3 regions of the Candidatus Sarcina troglodytae genome follow, and region 1 is predicted to be linked to each of the others. Evidence: predicted binding sites of a transcription regulator. Region 1 holds the regulator's gene; each other region holds the start of a gene.
The links. The regulator Rex, encoded in region 1, represses fermentation and respiration genes when NADH is low (regulators of the CRP and FNR family bind a similar motif). The targets are predictions, from matches to a motif close to ATTGTTAANNNNTTAACAAT.

Region 1 (5,245 bases):
ACTTAAAAATAAAGTCAGAGATAAAGATATAGATAAATTTGAATCATATATATATGACCTTTACTATTCAGTAGCAACAGGTGGAATGTCAATGGCTGACTTTACTAAAAAAGTAACAGAATATATGAATGACAATAATATATCTCAAGAAAAATTTTTTAACATTCAAAAAGAAATGTTAAAAAGATATGGTTTTGATTTAGGCGACATAGAGCAACAAATGAAGGGATTTGGTATGAATATGGGAATTCCTAATATGATGCCTTCAGAAGAAAGTTATGAAACATTTAGAAAAAATATCGGTTTTCAAGAAAAATATAAAAATCAATTAAATATAAAAAATATAAATGTTTGCAAAATAAAAAATGATTTAAATGATTTAGAAATATTTCTAAATGAAAAAGAGTTGATTATTAAGAGTGATAAGAAGGTTAATTTTAAAGATTTAGAGTTAAATGATTTTATATGTTCTTATAAAAAAACATTAGATGATGATAAAATTAAAGTAAGAGTATGTGATAGTGAAACAACTTATGAATATTAAATAAATTAGACTCCATTAGGAAAGGAATAAGCTATTTATAGATTTCTTAGTGGGGTTTAAATTTGTTTTTATTGATAAAATTTATATTAATTTTTATTTGATTTTATATTAAAATCTTATAAGCAAAGTGGTTAAAACTAAGGAGAAAAAATGTTAATAGGCACACATATGTTAATGGCAAAAAATATTTTGAAAAACATGAATGAGAATAAAAAGAATATGTTAAGTAATTTCAATTTCATATATGGGAATATAAAACCAGATATATTATCAAAATATAAATTAAAAAAACATTATGCAAAAGAATCTTATTCTATGGTATTAAATAAAATAATAAATCTTTCAAAACTTAGTATTATGGATATAGAGAAAAATATAGCTATTATTAAGTTTAGTCAGGAACTTGGAGTCATTTGTCACTTTTTATGTGATTTTTTCTGTATAGCACATAGTGAAACTTGGAGAGAAAAATATAAAATATTTACGCATATTAGTTATGAAAAAAAACTAGCTAGCAAAGCTAAAAAATTTAATTTTGATAATGCTATAGCTCAAATGCAGATATGTGATATAGGATTATTTATGGAAAATTGTTTTAGGCAACATGAAAAAGAGAGTAATTTTAATAATGATATAAGCTTTGCATATTATGTATGCAGTAATATTATTGATTATATTTTAGAATGTATAATAAATAATAGCTTTAATGGAAAATATATTAGTAAAATAATATAATTTTTATTTTGTTAGCAGGGTATTTTATTAATTAGGCTTAAATAAATATAGTTTTAATAAATAAATAAGTGAAATTTTAATATACATATAAGGAAAAATGTCAAAAGGTGTTGACAGAAAAAATCAGATTTTATATAATAGAAGAGCAAGAATACTTTCAGGCAGAAGTATGGATTGTGGGATTTATTCCCAAGCTTAGATTAATATTCTCTTTTAGAGTAAAAGGCTTTGTGTACGTAGTTATAGTGTTACACCAAGCCTTATTTTTTTAAGAGGTATATATTAATAAGGTGAAAAATTTATAATTATAACATAAAGTTATAAGTAATGTTAAAATATAGATAAATTTTATGTAAATATGATAAAATAGAAATAGGATAAATAAATTTATAACAAAGTTTGCAAAATAAGCTTTATAAAAATAATGTAAAAGAGGTGTTTAATTGTGATAGAGAAAAAGAAAAATATATCTATGGCTGTAATTAAAAGATTACCTAAGTATCATAGATATCTTCAAGAGCTTATAAATAATGATGTTGATAGAATATCTTCGAAAGAATTAAGTGAAAAAATAGGTTTTACTGCATCTCAAATACGTCAAGATTTAAATTGTTTTGGTGATTTTGGGCAACAAGGTTATGGATATAATGTTAAAGACCTATATAATGAAATTGGAGTAATTTTAGGGCTTGATAAAAGGTATAATACAGTAATAATAGGGGCTGGGAATATAGGGCAAGCAATTGCCAATTATACCAAATTTGATAAAGTTGGTTTTGAATTAACAGGTATATTTGATGCAAATCCTAAAATGCTTGGAATTAAAATAAGAGATGTCGCTATAAGAGATATTGATGATTTACCAAAGTTTTTGGAAGAAAATAAAATAGATATAGCTATAATATGTGTGCCTAGAATTAGTGCTCAAAGGGTTTGTGACGAGGTATTAAGAGGTGGAATAAAAGCTATATGGAATTTTGCCCCTGTTGATTTAGATGTTCCTGAAGATGTTACAGTAGAAAATGTTCATTTAAGTGAGAGCTTATACACATTAGTGTATCAATTAAATGATAAATAATTTCGTTGAATTTAACATAATATATTTTTAATGAAGTATTATACAAAATACTTCATTTTTTTTTGTTTATTTTGTTAACTTTATAACTAAAAATTAAAAAAATATTTATATAAATAACTAAAAAAATAAAAATATAGATATTTTAATAAAATAAATAGTGAATTTAATTAATTAAATTAAAAGTAAATTTTAAAATATAAACTAAAATAAATTGTAATTATTATCTAAATGAATTAATAGAGTTAAGTAGAGTTATCAGTTTTTAAATTTTGTGGAGTTTAAATGTTTGCTGAAAAATATTTATTGTACTTTAAATTTTTATAAAATAAAGTATTAGCTTGTGAATTATTTGGAGGGAATTGCATGTATGAAATAGTTGAGAAGAAACAATTAGCTGAAAGTATTTATTTTATGAATATAAAAGCTCCTAGAGTAGCTAAAGCTGCAAAACCAGGACAATTTATAATAGCTAAGATAGATGAAAAAGGGGAAAGAATACCTTTAACTATATGTAATTATGATAAGGATAAAAAAATAATAACAATAGTGTTTCAAGTTGTTGGTGAATCAACTAGAAGAATGTCATTGCTTAATAAAGGTGATTATTTTAGAGATTTTGTTGGACCTTTAGGTGTTGAATCACAATTTGTAAATGAAGATATAAGTTGTTTAAAAAATAAAAGGATACTTTTCGTAGCTGGAGGTGTTGGAGTTGCACCAATTTATCCTCAAGTTAAATGGTTAAATTCTAAAGGGATAAAAGCAGATGTCATTATTGGGGCTAAAAATAAAGATATGTTAATTTTTGAAAATGAAATTAAAAATGAGGTAGGTAATCTTTATATTACAACGGATGATGGTTCATATGGAATGAAGGGACTTGTAACAGATAAAATAAATGATTTAGTAAATATTAAAAATAAAGAATACGATTTAGTGGTTGCCATTGGACCTATGGTAATGATGAAATTTGTAGCACGTCTTACAAAAAAATTGAATATTCCTACGGTTGTGAGTTTAAATCCAATAATGCTTGATGGGACAGGTATGTGTGGTGCTTGCAGAGTAACTGTTGGAGGAAAGGTTAAATTTGCATGTGTTGATGGTCCAGAGTTTGATGCTCATAAAATAGATTTTGATGAAGCAATGAAAAGACAAAGCATATATAAAACTGAAGAAGGAAAAAAATATTTAAAAAATATTGAGGGAAAAACTCATAGTGGGGGATGTGGAATGTGTGGAGGTGATAAATAATGATAAATTCTAAAAGAATTCCCTTGAGAGAACAAGATTCTAAAATTAGAGTTAAAAATTTTGAAGAAGTATGCTTAGGGTATAGTAAAGAAGAAGCACTGCTTGAAGCTAACAGATGTTTAGGATGTAAAAAGGCTAAATGTAAGGAAAAATGTCCAGTGAATATAGATATTCCAGAGTTTGTTAAACAAATTAAAATTGGAAATATAGAAGAAGCTGCTAAAATAATAGGGAAATCATCATCACTTCCAGCAATATGCGGTAGAGTTTGTTCGCAAGAACTTCAATGTGAAAGTCAATGTGCTTTAGGATTAAAAGGCGAAGCGCTTGCGATTGGAAAATTAGAAAGATTTGTTGCGGATTATATGATAGAGAATAATATTTCAATAACTTATGATATAAATAAAAATAATAAAAAAGTTGCTATAGTTGGAAGTGGACCATCAGGTCTTACTTGTGCTGGAGATTTAGCTAAGTTTGGATATGATGTAACTATATTTGAAGCCTTACATGAAGCTGGTGGAGTTTTAGTATATGGTATACCAGAATTTAGATTGCCTAAGAATAAGATAGTTAAACGTGAAATAGAGAATGTTAAAAAATTAGGTGTAAAGATAGAAACAAACGTTATTGTTGGAAAAACGGTTAGTATTGAAAAACTTTTTGAAGAAGGATTTCAAGCTGTATTTATAGGGTCAGGGGCAGGACTTCCTAAATTTATGGGAATAAAAGGAGAGAATGCTAATGGGGTTTTTTCTGCTAATGAATTTTTAACTAGAAATAATTTAATGAAAGGTTTTGATGAAAATTATGATACTCCTATAAAAATTGGGAAAAAAGTAGCTGTAGTTGGCGGAGGAAATGTAGCGATGGATGCAGCAAGAACTGCATTAAGGCTTGGAGCGAAAGTTTCAATAGTTTATAGAAGAAGCGAAAATGAACTTCCAGCTAGAGCTGAGGAGATTTATCATGCTAAGGAAGAAGGAATAGACTTTAAAGTTTTAACTAGTCCAATTGAAATAATACAAGATGATAAAGGTTGGGTTAAGGCAATGAAATGTGTAAAAATGAGACTTAAGGGTGCGGATAGTTCAGGAAGAAAAAGACCAGTAGAGATTGAAGGATCTGAGTTTATTTTAGATGTCGATACTGTGATAATGTCCATAGGTACATCACCTAATCCAATTATTACATCTAATACTAAGGGATTAAATGTAAGTAAGGGGCAATGTATTGTAGCGTGTGAAGAAACAGGGCAAACTTCAATAAATGGTGTATTTGCAGGAGGAGATGCGGTAACTGGTGCAGCTACAGTTATATTGGCTATGGGGGCTGGAAAAAAAGCTGCAAAAGCTATAGATAAATATTTAAGAGGAAACGGTATTAAGTAGTTTTTTTGTATATTTGAATAGTGTAATTATTGGTGTATAATATATAAAACATTAATAATTGCATTATTTTTGTTTTATAAACCTATTTTTTTAGGGAGGTTTTATTAAATGGTAAATAAAATTAAAGAAAAATATAATGTTTTAAAAGTTAATACTAAAAAATATATTGATACTGCTAAAGATGTTGTGCATATGGCAAAAGAAACCATAGATACTGCAAAGGTTGGGTATAAAATTGTTAAA
Region 2 (5,245 bases), 200 kb from region 1:
GCTTCATCTTTTTCTATAACTCCACAAGTTTTTTCATTTTTATATTTGTTATATATATATTCAGAAGCAAAGTGATTTTTTATAACTTTATCTTCTACAATTCCCATTCCTGATTCTTCAACAGCCATTTTAGCTAATTTTATTCTAGCATTATTAGCAGCTAAAGCAGCTTCCATAAATATTTTATCTACTTGTTCTTGAGTATATGTTGCGAATATTCTTTGAGCTTCTCTTATTTCAGCAATTTTTACTAAAAGTTCATCAGTATTTGTTACTTTCATAATTTCACCTTGAGACATATAAAACTGTAATTCTTGTCCCATTCTCCCTTTCTTAAAGTATTTATAATTTAAATAATAAATAATAACTTACCAAACTTAGTATCTCTTATTATTTAATTTAAAATTCAATCTTAATTACTATTTAGATGTTAATGTTTTAACTATTATTGATAAATATTACTTTACTTACTATTAATTAATATATGGTCTATATTTAATGTTGTATATAAACCTTATTTCTGTTAATATATTATCATATTTGATTCAGTTTTTCCACCCCATTATCGCTAACATTGTTAATTTATTAACTTCTATCTTTAATTTTCTCCATATTATTAACTATATCTTATGTGTATACAATTTTTTTAAAGCATTTTAAAACATTTTTTTCTATAAATATGTATAAAATTCTATTAAACCCTTAAATTAAAATCATAATTATAACAAAGTTACAAATTTAATTATTAAAATATAACAAAAAAGACAGTTAATATTGTTTGTTAAATATCTACTGTCTTTTTTATTTTAAAATATTATTTTTTATTCCTCATTACTATAAGCATTTATATACATTTCTTTTAATTCACTCATTAATGGATATCTTGGATTAGCCCCTGTACATTGATCATCAAATGCATCTTCAGTCATTGAATCTAATGTGCTATAGAAAGCTTCCTTAGTTACTCCACACTCAGCAATTGTACTTGGAAGGTTTATTTGTTTTTTTAGATTTTGTATTGCTTTTATTAAGTTTTCTACTTTTTCATCATCATTTTTTCCACCTAAATTTAAATGTTCAGCAATTTTTGCATATCTCCATTTAGCATTTGGATACTTATATTGTGGGAATGATGCTTGTTTTCTTGGATTATCAACAGCGTTAAATCTTATAACATGGTCTATTAATATTCCATTAGCTACACCATGTGCTATGTGATGTTCTGCTCCTAATTTATGAGCCATTGAGTGACAAATTCCTAAGAATGCATTTGCAAATGCCATTCCTGCTATTGTTGATGCATGAGCCATTTTTTCTCTTGCTTTAACATTTGTAGTTCCTTCATTGTATGCTTGAGGAAGATACTTAAATACTAATCTTATTGCTTCTAAAGCTAATCCATTAGTAAATTCTGATGCTAAAACAGAAACATAAGCCTCTATTGCATGAACTAAAGCGTCTATACCTGATGCTGCTGTTAATCCCTTTGGCATATTCATCATAAGTTCTGCATCAACTATCGCCATATCTGGAGTTAATTCATAATCTGCAAGTGGATATTTAACCCCTGATTGTTCATCAGTTATAACTGCAAATGGAGTAACTTCTGAACCAGTACCAGCTGATGTTGGTATTGAAACCATCATTGCTTTTTCACCCATTTTAGGGAATGGATACACTCTCTTTCTAATATCCATGAATGTCATAGCCAAATCATGGAAATTAACCTCTGGATGTTCATATAATACCCACATAATTTTAGCAGCATCCATTGGTGAACCTCCACCTAATGCTACAATTACATCTGGGTTATAACTCCTCATAGCTTCAGCACCTTTTCTAGCTATTGCTAAAGTTGGATCTGGTGCAACTTCTGAGAACACTCTAAAATCTATTCCATTTTCATCTAAAACCTTAGTAATTTTATCAACATATCCAAGCTCAGCTAAAACTCTATCTGTTACTATAAAAGCTTTTTTCTTTTTCATTTCTTTAAGCTCTGGAAGTGCAACTCCCAATGAACCATATTTAAAGTATACTTTTTCTGGCATCCTAAACCAAAGCATATTTTCTCTCCTCTCAGCTACACTCTTAATATTTATCAAGTGCTTAGGTCCTACATTTTCAGAAACTGAGTTTCCTCCCCATGAGCCACAACCAAGTGTTAAAGATGGTGCTAATTTGAAATTATAAATATCTCCTATAGCTCCTTGAGTTGATGGCATGTTAATTATTGTTCTACCAGTTTTCATAGTAGCTCCAAACTTTTTAACCCTATCCTTTGATATTTGTGTATTTGTATATAAAACTGAAGTATGACCAAATCCTCCAAGCTCAACTAATCTCTCTGCTTTAGCTAAAGCTTCATCAAATGTTTTAACTCTATACATTCCAAGTACTGGAGATAATTTTTCATGAGAGAATTCTTCTTCAAGTTCAACTGATTCAACCTCCCCAATTAATACCTTAGCATCTTCTGGAACACTAACTCCAGCAAGTTCTGCTATTTTAAATGCAGATTGTCCAACTATTTTAGCATTTAACCCACCATTTACTATTATAGTTTTTCTCACCTTATCTATTTCATCGCTCTTTAAGAAATAAGCTCCTCTATCAGCAAATTCCTTTCTAACCTCATTATAAATAGAATCCATAACTAAAACTGTTTGTTCAGAAGCACAAATAACTCCATTATCAAAAGTCTTAGACATTAATATTGAACTTACTGCCATTTTTATATGAGCTGTATCATCAATTATTGCTGGTGTATTACCTGCTCCAACTCCGATTGCTGGTTTTCCTGATGAGTATGCAGCCTTAACCATTCCAGGGCCTCCAGTTGCTAATGTTATATCACATTCTGACATTACTCTTTGAGTCATTTCTAAAGATGGTTCATCAATCCAACCTATTATATTTTTAGGTGCTCCAGCTTTAACAGCAGCTTCTAAAACTATTCTTGCAGCTTCAATTGTTGCATTCTTGGCTCTTGGGTGTGGTGAAAAAATTATACCATTTCTAGTTTTTAAAGCTATAAGAGCCTTAAATATTGCAGTCGATGTTGGGTTTGTAGTTGGAACTACTGCTGCAACAACACCTATTGGTTCAGCAACTTTTGTTATACCAAAAGCAACATCACTATCTATAACTCCACAAGTTTTTTCATTTTTATATTTATTATATATATATTCAGAAGCAAAGTGATTTTTTATAACTTTATCTTCTACAATCCCCATTCCTGATTCTTCAACAGCCATTTTAGCTAATTTTATTCTAGCATTATTAGCAGCCAAAGCAGCTTGTCTAAAAATTTCATCAACTTGTTCTTGAGTATATGTTGAATATATTTTTTGTGCTTCTCTTATTTGAGAAATTCTTTCTAAAAGTTCATCCATATTTGTTACTTTCATAGCTAATTACACCTTATTATAAAGAATACTCTTTACAATATTCTCCCCTCTTAAAATATATCTATAATTTATGATAATTAAATATCAAAATCTATTATGTAATATACAAAATTTAAATACTTTAAATTTTACTAATCAATATTAGAAGTTAATAATTTAACTACCGTTATTGCAATTTCAAATCAATCTTTACACAAAAACTTTTATTTTCACAAGTTTTTATTATTTTTCATTTCTCATTATGTTATTATTTTAACATATATGTTAATATGTTACTAATTTCATTTTTAGCCTTATAGTTAAATTGTTAACTATTACCTTTAAAATTCTCTTTTTTATTTCATATTACTTATATATTCACCTTTTTTTTATTTTTTTACTTTTTATTTACATTTATTAATATGTATTGATAATAGTCCATACGCCCTAATTTTTTTATAAATAACCTGTTTTTTATAAACTAAAATAAATGTTTATTTTATTACAAATTTAGTTTGAGTTCTTCCAACTATAAAAAACCTTACTTAAACACATTAAGCAAGGTTTAAAAAAACAATAGATTAGTCATAAATATAGCCATTATTATAGCTACCAAATCTGCCATAACTGCTCCCCAAAGAGTATGCCTTATTTTCTTTATACCAACTGCACCAAAGTAAACTGTTATTGTATAAAATATAGTTTCTGTTCCACCCATTATTACTGAAGCTATAAGTCCTGTTTTAGTATCAGCCCCAACAGTATTTATTATTTCTGTAAAAATCCCAAGAGCACCACTACCTGATAAAGGTTTTATGAAAACTAATGGAACTAATTCCTTTGGAAGACCTATCAAACTAACTATTGGTGCAAAAAAATTATTAAGTAAATTCAAAAGATTAGCATCTTTAAATATTCTTACAGCTACAAGCATAGCAAGAAGCGGAGGAAATATTCTTATACAAACTTTAAGTCCATCTTTCGCACCTTCTATAAACCACTCATAAACTTTAACACCTTTAATCATTCCATAACACACTATAATTAAAAGTATTAATGGAACTAAACTACTTGATAAATAATTTCCCATATAGCACCTCTAAAAATATCTTTGAAGTATTTTGCAACATATAATTCCAACAATACACGCTACTGCAGTTGATATTAATGCTGGAAGTATTATAATTGCTGGATTATTTGATCCTGCAGCTGCCCTTATAGATATTACGGTAGATGGTAAAAGCTGAATACAACATGCATTCATAACTAAAAAAAGAGCCATATCATTTGATGCAATTCCTTTTTTATTATTTATGTTTTCTAACTCTTCCATAGCTTTTATACCAAAAGGAGTTGCTGCATTTGAAAGACCAAGCATATTAGCAGTTAAGTTCATAACAATTGCCCCTAGCGCCTCTTCACTTTTAGCACTCTCTTTAAAAATCATTTTTAGTATTGGTTTTAAAAGCTTAGCAATTTTAGCTGTCAATCCACTTTTTTCAGCAACCTTCATAACTCCACACCAAAAGCACATAATTCCAACTAATGATATTACAAATCTTGTAGCACTTTCAGTTGATTCTATAACACCTTTTGATATAACTGCTCCTTGCCCTGTAAATACTCCAAATAATACTCCTGAAGCTATTATAAAAAACCATATGTAATTTATCATATTATCTCCTAATTATTAATCTCATATTAATATATGCCTTGCATTAACCATTTAGTAGTGATAACATAAAATTAACAGTTATATTTTATTTAATCCAAAGGAGAATTTTTATGAACGAAGACAATTTAAAACTAGCTCAACAAGAAGTGGAAAATGCTTTAAAAGCTGTTGAAAATTTAGA
Region 3 (5,245 bases), 810 kb from region 1:
TCCCTTAGTGTTAATTTTAAACCTTCAGAAGAAGAACTTAAAAAGGCATTTGAATATGGAAAAGGAATTGCAAGTTGTTTATTAAAATAAGGATAAGATAAGATTAAAGATGTTGCTTTTATATTAAAAGTAACATCTTTTTATTGTTTACTTATTTTTGTTTTGACTCATAACCCAAATATTCATTATAAAATCTTTAGGGAAAAATTTAGTTCCTACAAATTGACTTAAACTAAAAGCACCGTAAATAGATATTGATTTATTTTTTTTCATATCACGAAGCGCCTTTTTTACAACATCTTTTGCATCTGACATAAAGGCATAATTATTAACGGCATTAGGGTTTTTAGTTTTTTTAGCAGTCTCAAAAAAATTTGTTCTAACCCATCCAGGGCACACAGCAGTAACTAAAATTCTTCTTTCTCTTAATTCGTAATTTAATGCTCTAGAATAACTAAGTACAAATGCTTTAGTGGAAGCATACACATTAGCAAAAGGAAGTGGCTGAAAAGATGATGATGAGCATATTTGCAATATTTTAGAAAATTCATTCATAAATGGAAGAGTCTTTTCAGTCATAGAAACTAATGCTTTACAATTTAAATCTATCATTTTTAATGAATCCTCAAGAGGGATTTCTGAATAATTACCAAATTTACCGAAACCAGCACAATTTATAAGCAACTTTACATTAGGTTTTTCTTTTTTAAGTTCTTCTTCATAAATTTTGAAACTAGAATTTAATGATAAATCCAATGGAATGATTTTAAGGTTAGTATGTACAATATCTCTTAGAGCTTCTAATTTTTCTCTTTGCCTAGCAATAACCCATATTTCATCAAAGTTATAGGAGTCTATTTGTTTTAAAAATTCTTTTCCAAGTCCTGATGAGGCACCTGTTATAATAGCTATATTCATGTTAAATTACCTTCTCTTATATAAATTTTATTTTTTATGACATGTAATATATTTTTAATTTTTATAAATAACTTTTACTGTACTGTAATTATAAATAATAAAAAAAAACTTGGCAATAAGAAATATTATTACCAAATATATAAAATTAATAATACATTAATTAAAAGTATTATTTGTATTAGTGTCACTATTTTCATCTTTTGATAAATTATTAGTATCATCTGTTATTACTTCATCAGTGTTTTCTGATTCTTTTTTATCAATTGTATTTGTTGTTGAATTTTCATTAGATGATGACTCATCAGCTAAACCAAGAATATTTCCATTTACATCATATTTAACACCATCTTTTTCAACAACCACATTATCTGCACCAACTATTAATGCTTTTACCTTATTTGTTATAGAGCAAAAACTATCCCAAGAAACAGTAGCTAAACTTTTTATTTTATTCCAAGTTTTATTTATAAAACCACTTTCATTTAGTTCTTTGCCTGCCTTATTTAATGATTCTTGTATATTGGTTGTCATTTGTTTTAAATAACTCTTCATTTCACCATAATTAAAGTTTAAATCATTAATACTAGACATTAGTGTTACTATTTGACCTTTTTCTTGACTTGTTAAGTTTATGTTGTAATTATTAACTATATTTGTGACTATTCTATCTATAGCAATATCAGTTTTGGGAGAGTCTTTTATTACTTGTGTTTTTATTTCATTTATAATAAAAGCAGCTTCATCTTTTCCTAAAGTTTGTCCAGTTTCTGTCGTTGCATTACTTAGAGTATTTGTTACACTAATCTCTTCTTTGGCAACTTCTTTATGATTAAGAGATAATTCTTCACCTGTTGCATCTTCAAAACCTTTCAAAATACCAGCAAGTGCTGCAGTCCCTGTTACTGGAAATGGAGATGAAGCTTTAACATTAGCATCCGTTATTCCAGATGTTAAAAGTGCATTTTGTAACATAGAGCCAGTAACCTCTGTAAGATTATTAGTTGAAACTTTAATTCCATATCCAGATTTCTCTACTTTAACATAAGAGCTAGAATAAGAATTATTTTTTGAACTTTTGGATGTAGCAGGTCCAAGTCCCAATTGTTCTCTTATATCATCTACAGTAATATTTATAATTGTTACGTTATTGTCGTTTTTTGAAACACCAAATTCATTTAACATATCTTCTTTTTGAGATGAAGTTAAATCATTTCCTAAACTTACCGCAATATCTGTTGAAGCAAAAACAGGAATATTTAATACCCCAGCTAGACAAACTCCAAAAAGTCCAGTTGCTATTGATTTTTTTATATTTTTATGCTTCATAACTTTCCCCCTAATAATATAAATATAATATTCTAATTTTATCATATTTTTCTATTAAATTTATTATTTATATAAATTTAACAATTTATTAATATTATATATTTAAAACATAATAAAAATTAATAATACCTCTAAAAAGCCATTGATTTATTTTATACAACATATTAGCATTGTATTTGATAAAATATTTTGGAGGATAATATATGTTAAATATAGGATGTCATTTATCTACATCTAAAGGCTTTAAATCAATGGGAGATACTGCTCTTAGTATTGGAGCGAATACATTTCAATTTTTCACAAGAAATCCAAGAGGGGGTAAAGCAAAAGATATAGATAAAAAAGATATAGAAGAACTTTTAAAATTGATGAAGGAATATAATTTTGGGAAAATTTTAGCTCATGCCCCATATACCTTAAATCCTTGCTCTAAAGATGAAAGCATTAGGGAATTTGCTTATAAAATTATGGAAGATGATTTGAAGAGGATGGAATACTTACCTAATAACCTATACAATTTCCACCCTGGAAGTCACGTAAAACAAGGAGTAGATATCGGTATTAATTACATTATTGAATTATTAAACAAAGTTATTAAAAAAGACCAAACAACAAAAATTTTATTAGAAACAATGTCTGGAAAAGGTACTGAAATTGGACGAAATTTTAATGAAATAAAGGCTATAATCGATGGAGTTAACTTAAATGAGCATATAGGTGTATGCCTTGATACTTGTCATATTTTTGATGGCGGTTATGATATCGTAAATAATTTAGATAATGTCTTAGCTGAATTTGATGATGTGATAGGATTAGATAAATTATGTGCTATTCATTTAAATGATAGTAAAAATATCTTAGGAAGCCATAAAGATAGACATGAAAAAATTGGTCTAGGTAATATAGGTTTAGACGCTATAGGTAATATTATAAATCATGAAAAGCTTAAAAATTTACCTTTTTTCTTGGAAACTCCTAATGAATTAGATGGATATGCTAAAGAAATTTCTCTTTTAAAAAGTATTTATAGATGTTAATAATTTTAAATCATATAAAATCTAATAATAAAATACATATAAATATAAATATTTTTATGTTAAAGGATTGTATATGGGAAAGTATAAAATATGTGTATATGGTGTTTGTAAAAATGAAGAAAAATTCGCAAAAAGATGTATGGATAGCTTAAAAGATGCTGATTTAGTTGTTTTTGGTGATACAGGCTCCACTGATAATACTGTTGCCATTTTAAGAGATTGTGGAGCTAAAGTATATGAAATACCAGTAAAACCTTGGAGGTTTGATGTTGCTAGAAATGCGTGTTTAGAAAAAATACCTGAAGATATCGATATTTGCGTTTGTATTGACCTAGATGAGGTCTTAGAAGATGGGTGGAGAGAAGCATTAGAGAGTGTGTGGGAAAAGGATACGAATAGAGCTAATTACCTTTATATATGGAAGTTTAATCCTGATGGTTCGCCAGGGGTTTGGTATTATCATGAAAGAATTCATAGTAGACACAATTATAGATGGATTTATCCAACACATGAGGTTTTAGAATATCTAGGAGAGGGGAGAGAAAAGTGGTGTTTGGCAAAAGATTTAATTTTCAAACACTATCCAGATACCAATAAATCTAGAAGCTTTAACTTATCTCTTTTGGAACTTGCCGTAAATGAAAATCCTAATAATGCTCGAAATATTAATTATTTAGGCAGAGAGTATTACTTTATGGGTAAATGGGATAAAGCTATTGAAACATTAGAAAAATATTTATCTTTAAAAGATGCTACATGGAAAGAGGAGAGGAGCTTTGCGTTAAGATATATAGCTTGTTGCTATAAAGAAAAAGGGGAGTTAGATACCGCTAAATTATATCTTTTAAAAGCAATGTCAGAAGCGCCTAATATGCGAGAACCTTATGTTGAGATGGCTAGATTGGCTTATTTGGAAAAAGATTGGAATTTGATTTTAATAATGATTAAATTAGCTTTAGAAATAAAAGAAAATACAACAAATCATCACAATGAGCAATTTGCTTGGAATGAAACACCTTATGATTTAGCCTCTCTTGCATATTATTACACAGGAGATTATAATAAATCATTAAAATATGCACTAGAAGCACTTAAAATATCACCAAATGATGAACGAATAAAAAATAATTTTAACATAATAAAAAATTCAGTAAATAATGAATTTGTAATATAAATATAAAATTATATCATAGGACATAAAATTTGATTTTAATGAAATATGTCCTATGATTTGTATATATTATTTTATAAAAAGTTTTTAAGTATGATTATTTTTGAAATGAAAAGGTTATACTATATGAAGATAGAAAATTATACTGGAATGTAGAAGGGGAAATATGATAATATTTTAATGTTAGTAAATTTATATAGTTCAGGAGGAAAATTATGTAATATGTTGTTTTTATTATTAAAGATTTTAATTGGAATAATAATAGGATTATCAATTGGAGCTTTTTTCTTCATGAAATATTTTCCAAGTTTCGGAGCCAAGGCTCCTAAAAAAGGAACTACGGCATTTAAAGAAAGTGATCATTATAAAGATAATCAATTTTTTTACTCAATTACAGATATTGAAAAAAAACCGAAAAAACCGTATAAAGCTTTATCTAATGCTTTATGGTTTATTAAAAATAAAATTTTCAGAAATCCTAGATTGAGACCAGAAGGGGATTTACCATTTAAAAAATATGAATTCAAGGATTTAGATTCAAATGTAACATCTGTAACCTGGTTTGGACATTCATCTCTATTATTAGAAATAAGTGGTAAAAGATTGCTTTTAGATCCAATGTTTGGGAAAATACCATCTCCAGTACCTTATTTTGGAACAAGACGTTTCAATCAAGCACCCATAGATGTAGAAAAAATTCCATCAATAGATGCTGTGATTTTCTCTCATGACCATTATGATCATTTAGATTATTGGACAATAAAAAGAATAAAAGATAAAGTAAATCATTTTT

Region 2: adhE (bifunctional acetaldehyde-CoA/alcohol dehydrogenase) is a predicted target of Rex. The motif match lies at 3,651-3,670, and genes of this name have one in related genera.
Region 3: HH195_RS05335 (DUF1002 domain-containing protein) is a predicted target of Rex. The motif match lies at 2,310-2,329, and genes of this name have one in related genera.

The regions. Positions count from the first base shown of each region.
Region 1 covers NZ_CP051754.1:2,004,477-2,009,721, reverse strand. Annotated here, with positions in the region: gene HH195_RS09285 (DUF3867 domain-containing protein) at 1-544, shown strand, start outside; gene HH195_RS09280 (zinc dependent phospholipase C family protein) at 695-1,279, shown strand; gene HH195_RS09275 (redox-sensing transcriptional repressor Rex) at 1,728-2,357, shown strand; gene HH195_RS09270 (sulfide/dihydroorotate dehydrogenase-like FAD/NAD-binding protein) at 2,721-3,611, shown strand; gene gltA (NADPH-dependent glutamate synthase) at 3,611-5,002, shown strand; gene HH195_RS09260 (hypothetical protein) at 5,111-5,245, shown strand, end outside.
Region 2 covers NZ_CP051754.1:2,205,016-2,210,260, forward strand. Annotated here, with positions in the region: gene adhE (bifunctional acetaldehyde-CoA/alcohol dehydrogenase) at 1-281, opposite strand, end outside; gene adhE (bifunctional acetaldehyde-CoA/alcohol dehydrogenase) at 822-3,410, opposite strand; gene HH195_RS10300 (spore maturation protein) at 3,955-4,479, opposite strand; gene HH195_RS10305 (nucleoside recognition domain-containing protein) at 4,489-5,064, opposite strand; gene HH195_RS10310 (hypothetical protein) at 5,175-5,245, shown strand, end outside.
Region 3 covers NZ_CP051754.1:1,189,707-1,194,951, reverse strand. Annotated here, with positions in the region: gene HH195_RS05345 (FprA family A-type flavoprotein) at 1-90, shown strand, start outside; gene HH195_RS05340 (SDR family NAD(P)-dependent oxidoreductase) at 148-918, opposite strand; gene HH195_RS05335 (DUF1002 domain-containing protein) at 1,075-2,244, opposite strand; gene HH195_RS05330 (deoxyribonuclease IV) at 2,448-3,281, shown strand; gene HH195_RS05325 (tetratricopeptide repeat-containing glycosyltransferase) at 3,355-4,455, shown strand; gene HH195_RS05320 (MBL fold metallo-hydrolase) at 4,675-5,245, shown strand, end outside.